2 regions of the Rhizobium laguerreae genome follow, and region 2 is predicted to be linked to the other one. Evidence: predicted binding sites of a transcription regulator. Region 2 holds the regulator's gene; the other holds the start of a gene.
What was found. Region 2 encodes LexA, which represses DNA repair genes until DNA is damaged. Its sites were predicted from a motif close to TGTTCNNNNTGTGTTCNG; they were not measured.

Region 1: a site for LexA is predicted at 1,254-1,271, ahead of HFO71_RS02405 (ribonuclease T2 family protein). Genes of this name have one in related genera too.

The regions. Positions count from the first base shown of each region.
Region 1 is NZ_JAAXQT010000001.1:492,404-495,818, reverse strand. It holds gene ettA (energy-dependent translational throttle protein EttA) at 1-401, opposite strand, end outside; gene HFO71_RS02405 (ribonuclease T2 family protein) at 500-1,240, opposite strand; gene HFO71_RS02400 (alpha/beta fold hydrolase) at 1,398-2,327, shown strand; gene HFO71_RS02395 (DMT family transporter) at 2,376-3,332, shown strand; gene caiB (succinate--glutarate CoA-transferase) at 3,350-3,415, shown strand, end outside.
Region 2 is NZ_JAAXQT010000005.1:208,649-212,063, forward strand. It holds gene kdsA (3-deoxy-8-phosphooctulonate synthase) at 1-145, opposite strand, end outside; gene HFO71_RS17450 (VOC family protein) at 142-1,038, opposite strand; gene lexA (transcriptional repressor LexA) at 1,237-1,956, shown strand; gene HFO71_RS17460 (ComEC/Rec2 family competence protein) at 1,937-3,415, opposite strand, start outside.

The DNA.
Region 1 (3,415 bases), on a different contig from region 2:
AGATCCCAGAGGTTCTGGCTGTCGATGACGTCCTGAAGCTTGGCGCCCTCTTCCGCCGTCTCGTCCGAATAGTTCATCATCAATTCATTGTAGCGATCGAGGACGGCCGTCTTCGAGGCAACGCCTTCCATGACATTCTCAAACACCGTCTTGTTGGGATCGAGATGCGGCTCCTGCTCCAGATAGCCGACCGTCGCCCCTTCGGCGAGCCAGGCTTCGCCGGTATACTCCTTGTCCTGACCTGCGATGATGCGCAGCACGGTGGATTTACCCGCGCCGTTCGGACCAAGGATACCGATCTTGGCATCCGGGTAGAACGAAAGGTGGATATTCTCCAGGATCTTCTTGTTGCCATAGGCCTTGTTGAGGCCGGACATATGATAGATGAACTGACGTGCCATGCTGCGCTGCTCCGGGCGGGAAACTTCGATTGTGCCGCTATGTAGGCGAAACAGCGCCTGCGGGCAACGCCGAAACCCGGTTTACTCAGGATTTCCGGTCAAAAGCCTGCAGCATCGACGACGCCCTCGTCACAACCGAACGACGTTTTTCCAGCACCCTGGATCAGATCGGCGAGGCCGGCACTTTTCGCCGAAGTCGCCCCGGCGGCTTCCGAAAGCCCGATCGTCAGCTCGCTGATCATCCTGACATTGCCGGCCCGCCGGCAGCTCATCTTGACACGGTCGCCGGCACCCGGCCCGAAGCTCTTGTCGAAAGCCGCCTTGATCGCTTCGGCCTTGACCGGCTTGCCGATATTGGCAGCGAAAAGATCGCGTACGGCCGACGCGTTGAGTGAGCTTACGAGATGCATGCCGACGCCGAAATAGTCGTCGGCGCTCATCTTCGTGCAGGTGCCATGCTTCACCCATTCATGCCGTTCCAGGCCGGATTGCGTGCCGGGCATCGCCTTTGCCAGCGCCGTCTTCGTCTCGGCCGCAAGCGTGACCTCCGGCAGCTTGTTCCAGTCGCCATCCTTGTCGGCGGCCTTCTGCTCGGCGCTCACGCCGCAATAATCCTCCCGCATTGGCCAAAGTCCGTGCAACGAAAAGTTCGTTGCGTCGGGGCGCTCGCCGGTCTGGCTCGCACACTCGGCTTTCTTCTGGTTCGTCTGGCAAAAGGCCGGCTGCCAGCTCGCCGCCAGAATGAAGCGGGTGCGCCCGCCCGCCTCCTGCGCCACGGCGGCGCCGGCAACAATCATCGACACGGCAAACGACAAGGTACGCAACTGCATGCTGCTCATTTCAACCCCCAAAAAGAACAATACAGGAACAAATAAGCATCAAAATCAAAAGACCGCAACCCTGAATCGCAACAAGGCCGCAATTTGTTATCGGATAATCAAATGCCCATGTTGCAATTGCCCGGCGATCTGGTCTGTTGTCGCCGGGAGGACCCACATGTTTTCTGAAACGCAAAGGCTGGCCGTGCCAGGGGCGTCGCTGGCCTATCACCATGCTGAGGCCATCACCCCTCCGCGCGGCATCCTGTTGATATCCCATGGCTTGGCCGAACATTCGAAACGATACCACTCCTTTGCCGAGTCCATGGCGGCGCGCGGCTATCATGTCTATGCTCATGATCACCGAGGCCACGGCGAGACGACGGCGCCCGATGCGCCGATCGGCCGCTTCGCCCGACGCAGTGGCGCCGAAAGGGTAATCGGCGACGTCGTCGCCATGCGCGGCCATGCGGCCTCCCGCCATCCCGGCCTGCCGGTGATCCTTTTCGGCCATTCGATGGGCGGCCTCATCGCTCTCAACGCTGCCGTCACGGCTCCGGCCGACTTCGACGCCGTCGCCGTCTGGAATTCGAATTTCGCCGTCGGCCTTGCCGGCCGCGCCGCCCAGGCGATCCTGCTTGCCGAGCGCATGTTGAAGGGCTCCGACGTGCCGAGCGGCTTGCTGCCGAAGCTCACCTTCGGCACCTGGGGCAAATCCATTTCCGGCCGCCGCACCGAGTTCGACTGGTTGACGCGCAGACCTGATGAAGTCGACAAATATGTCGCCGATCCGCTCTGCGGCTTTGCCGCCTCGGTCTCTCTCTGGCTCGATCTTTTCGAACTGACCTTCCGGGCGCCGCAGAAAACCCACCTCGACCGGCTGCCCCGGAACATGCCGATCCATCTCGTCGGCGGCGGAGAAGACCCGGCGACGGAGCGTGGAAAAGCCGTGCTCTGGCTGTCAAACCATTTGAAAGGCCGAGGCTTCTCCCGTATCAGCACTGAGATATATCAGGACGTGCGGCACGAAACACTGAATGAGATCGGCGCGGATGCGGCGATCGCAGCCTTTGCGGACTGGTGCGACAGGGCCGTCGCAAGATCCTGAGCGATCAATATCCTGAGTGACCAATATCCTGAGTACAGGGATTTCATCATGAACAGCACCTCCGCCCGCCCCGTTTCGTCCGCCTCCGACGTGACGATGGGGCTTGTGCTGATGTTTATCTCGGTGATGTTCTCGCCGCTCATCGATATTTTCGCCAAGCTTGCCATCGTCACCGTCCCATCCGCGGAGATCACCGCCGGCCGCTTCGCCGTACAGGCGCTCTGCATGCTGCCGATTGTGATATGGCGGCGCAGCTTTGCCGATTTTTCCTGGCACCAAAACATGTTCCATGCCATCCGCGGCGCGATCATCACGATCTCGATGATCTCCTTCGTCACCACGCTGAAATACATGGCGGTCGCCGACGCGATTGCGATCTTCTTCGTCGAACCGATCATGCTGACGATCCTCAGCGGTATCTTCCTGAAGGAGACGATCGGCTGGCGGCGTTACACTGCCTGCGGCGTCGGCTTCTTCGGAGCGATGCTGATCATCCAGCCGAGTTTCGAAGAGGTCGGCTACATCGCGCTCCTGCCTGTCGTCAGCGCACTCTGTATTGCGATCTTCGTGCTGATGACCCGCGTCCTCTCGCACAGAGAAGACCCCTGGGCGATGCAGTTCCAAATGGGCATGTGGGGCCTGCTCTTCTGTGCCGTCCTGCTTTTCCTGGGCCAGGGAACCGGCTCCGATCTCTTCGACCCCGTCATGCCGGAAGGCCGCGCCTGGTTCCTTGTCGCCGGCGTCGGCGCCATGGCCGCGATATCGGGCATCATCGGCGTCTATGCCTATCGCGCAGCGCCGGCATCGACGCTGGCACCGCTGCAATATTTCGAGATCGTCTCGGCGACGATCTTCGCCTGGCTGGTCTTCGGCGACTTTCCGGATGGCGTGAAATGGCTCGGCATTGCCATTATCGTGGCATCGGGCTTCTACATCCTCTGGCGCGAGCGCCGCTTTGCTTCAAAGCCTGTATCCGATACATCTGAGGTGACGCTGGCGCCGTAGATATTGCCGGGAGGAATATGACAGAGACCGTGACCAAAAAGCCGCCGCTTGCCGGCATCCGGGTGGTCGAGCTTGCCCGTGTG
Region 2 (3,415 bases):
TCAGCGTCCCGGCCACCATGAAGGCGTGGTCGCGGCTCTCCATCTGGCAGGGACCGGCAATCAGCGACAGGCGGCCGGTATTGGAAAAGGTGACCTGGCCTTGGCCTTCGCCGATCCTGACCTCGGAATTCGTATCAGTGCTCATCGTGTTTCCTCGAAGGCGAAGAGCGTGCCCTGCCCGGGCGCGGGCTTCACCAGAATGCGATTGTTCTTGCGCGTGTATGTCACCCCGTTAGCAGCCAAATGCGCTTCTGTCACGGCAAGATCGGCGACAGCAAAGAGGATTGCCCGGCCGCGCAGGCCGCGATCTGCGGATGAGACGGCGATGTCGAAATATGCCTCCAGCCCTTCCGGCGTCATCAGGCTGATTTTCGCATTCGATGCCGCAATATCGACGCCGAAACCGGTTTTCTCGACTGCCGATTGCGCCACGGCAAGGCCGACGAAGGCAGCGAAGGCGGCCGGCTCTGGCGTGCAAAGCGCGATCTCAACTATGCCGGTGACGCCATTGGCATGCGTCTCCAGCGCCGCGCGGTCGGCCGGTAGCGGATTGACGCGCTCGACGGTGAAAAACAGGAGATCAGGCGCGCGCAGGTCGCCGGCGAAAGCCAGCTTAAAGCCGGCAATCGTCTCGGAACCGTCCGGCATCGTCATCGGCCGGGTGAATTGCAGCATCTCGCCAGCGCTCGATCCGTTGCCGACGAAATCCTGATGGTCGATGCCGGCATTCTTGCTGCCGAAAGCCAGCCCCGAGAGCCCCTCCTCGCCACAGCGGAAACGGAAGGCCTGGTTGCGGGCAGTGAAGACATTACCCTGCCGCGCCGATGCCTCGCTCTCCTCGACGTTCGCAATCCCGAGCGGCTCCAGATAGGTCTTGTCGGCAAAAAAGACGCAGGCATTCTCCGTTCCGAAGGGATGGCGCGCATCGGCGGCAACGGTGAAGCCGAGCTTGCCGAGCCTCTCGCGCGCCAGATCGATATTGACGACCGGCAGCACGACATGATCCAGCGGGTGCGGTTTGGCGGAATGCTCGTTCATGATATCCCTCCTGGAAACGGCAAGAGATCTGCGACGGCGCGCCCCTCATTGCAAGAGATCTGTGCCAATCCGGCGAATGAAAATAAAAATCTCAACGAGTTGGCACCAAGCTTTACAGAAATTTAGCTACTTGCGGAACACATATGGAACATATAGTGTCTGTTCTGGATTTGTTTCAATCACGAGGTCACAACGTCGATGCTCACGCGCAAACAACAGGAGCTTCTCCTTTTCATTCACGAGCGCATGAAAGAATCCGGCGTTCCGCCGTCTTTCGACGAAATGAAAGATGCCCTGGACCTCGCCTCCAAGTCCGGGATTCATCGCTTGATTACAGCGCTCGAGGAGCGTGGCTTCATTCGCCGCCTACCGAACCGCGCCCGTGCGCTCGAGGTCATCAAGCTTCCGGAGGCCTACAGCCCCAGCATTCAGCCCCGGCGCGGCTTTTCGCCGAGCGTCATCGAGGGCAGCCTCGGCAAACCTCAGCCGGTCGCCACTCCTGCTCCCGCAAAACCCGTCGCCGACAACGGCAACTCGGTCTCCGTGCCGGTCATGGGCCGAATCGCTGCCGGTGTGCCGATCTCGGCGATCCAGAACAATACCCACGACATCGTCGTTCCGGCCGACATGCTCGGTTCCGGGGAACATTATGCGCTGGAGGTCAAGGGCGATTCGATGATCGATGCCGGCATCTTCGACGGCGACACCGTGATCATCCGCAACGGCAGCACCGCAAGTCCTGGCGACATCGTCGTTGCTCTGGTCGACGACGAAGAAGCGACACTCAAGCGCTTCCGCCGCAAGGGCGCCTCGATCGCGCTAGAAGCGGCCAACCCGGCTTACGAGACCCGGATTTTCGGGCCGGACCGTGTCAAGGTTCAGGGTAAACTCGTCGGTCTCATTCGCCGCTATCACTGACATTGGCCAAGCCGGATTCGGTAAAACTGTTGCTGCGCCAGTCATAGGCGCGATGGCGCATCCATGGCCGCGACAATGCATCGAATGCGGTTGCGACCTCGAGGCCGGTGTCCGTGAAGCGCAACTCGATGGAACCGGTCCTGCGCAGCGTCTCACCGGTGAAGAGCGTCGCACCTGAGCGGCAATTGTTGAAGCGAAGGCGCACCGACGTCACGACGATATCGGCCGCGTCGCATGCCGGGCCGAGATAGCCGGCGTTGTCGATGACGGTTACCACCTGACCATTGCCAAGCCTTGATGTGCACCAGGCCTTCTTGACGCAGGAAAAGCGGTCTGCGTCACCGGCCGCTGCGGCCGCCCGCATCGCGGTCCTTGCTTCGTTCTGCTGATCGCGGGAAAGCCTGACGCGGCGGTCTTGTCCCTCAGGCGGGATAGCAGGACCATCCAGCATCTTCGGCGGATCATGCCTCGGCCGGACCAGCGCTCTCTGCCACTGGTCGAAGATGAAATCCGGCGGTCTTTCACGGTTGGAAGCCATTGCCGCCGCCTCAACGACTGCGACGAGACTGCCATCCTCCGAAATCACCAGATCGGGCGGCCGGGGACCCGGTAGAAGCAACAGGATGAGTGTTGCGACCGTGATGATCGATGTGCCGACATGGCGCAACCGGGTGCGGAACAGCGTCAGCAGCAGAAAGCCTGCCACGGCGACGGCGAAATACCAGGCGGGCAAGCGGCCGACGTCGATATTGCCACCCCAGCCGGACACCGTCTTTGCGACCGCGATCACCAAATCGAGGCCGAATCCGACGATCTTCCAAGCCCAAACATCCAGACCGAAAGGCATGAGCAGCATCGCCAGCAGACCTGCCGGCATGATGATGAAGGAGATGATCGGCATCGTCGCGAGGTTAGCCGGCAGGCCGTAGGCGGTCAGGCGATGAAAATGCTCGATCGAAAACAGCGCGGTTGAAAAACCGCCGATCAGCGAGGTCAGGAAGACGCCGCCGAAGAAACCGGCAACCGTAACGAACGGCCGGATGATCGGCAGCTTCAGAAAGGCGTTTTCGCGGACGCGCCGGTCCTTCCACAGCTGATAGCCCGAGACCAGCGCCAATGTCGCGGCAAAGGACATTTGGAAGCTCGGTCCCAAGACCTCGGACGGCGAAATGGCGATGATGACGAGAGCGGAGAGCGCGACGTTGCGCAGGCTGATCGACGGCCGGTCGAAGAAGACCGCAATCAACATGATGGCCATCATGATGAAGGCGCGCTCTGCAGAGACCGCAAAGCCGGAGATCAGGAAATAGGCGGTGACGGCGATGAGCGCGCCGGCGGCAGCGATCTTCTTCGTCGGGTAGGCCTCAGCGATGCCGGGAAAGAGGCTGAGCAGCATCCGGAAGCCGACGAAGAAGATGCCGGCCGACAGCGCCATGTTGAGACCGGAGATGGCGATGAT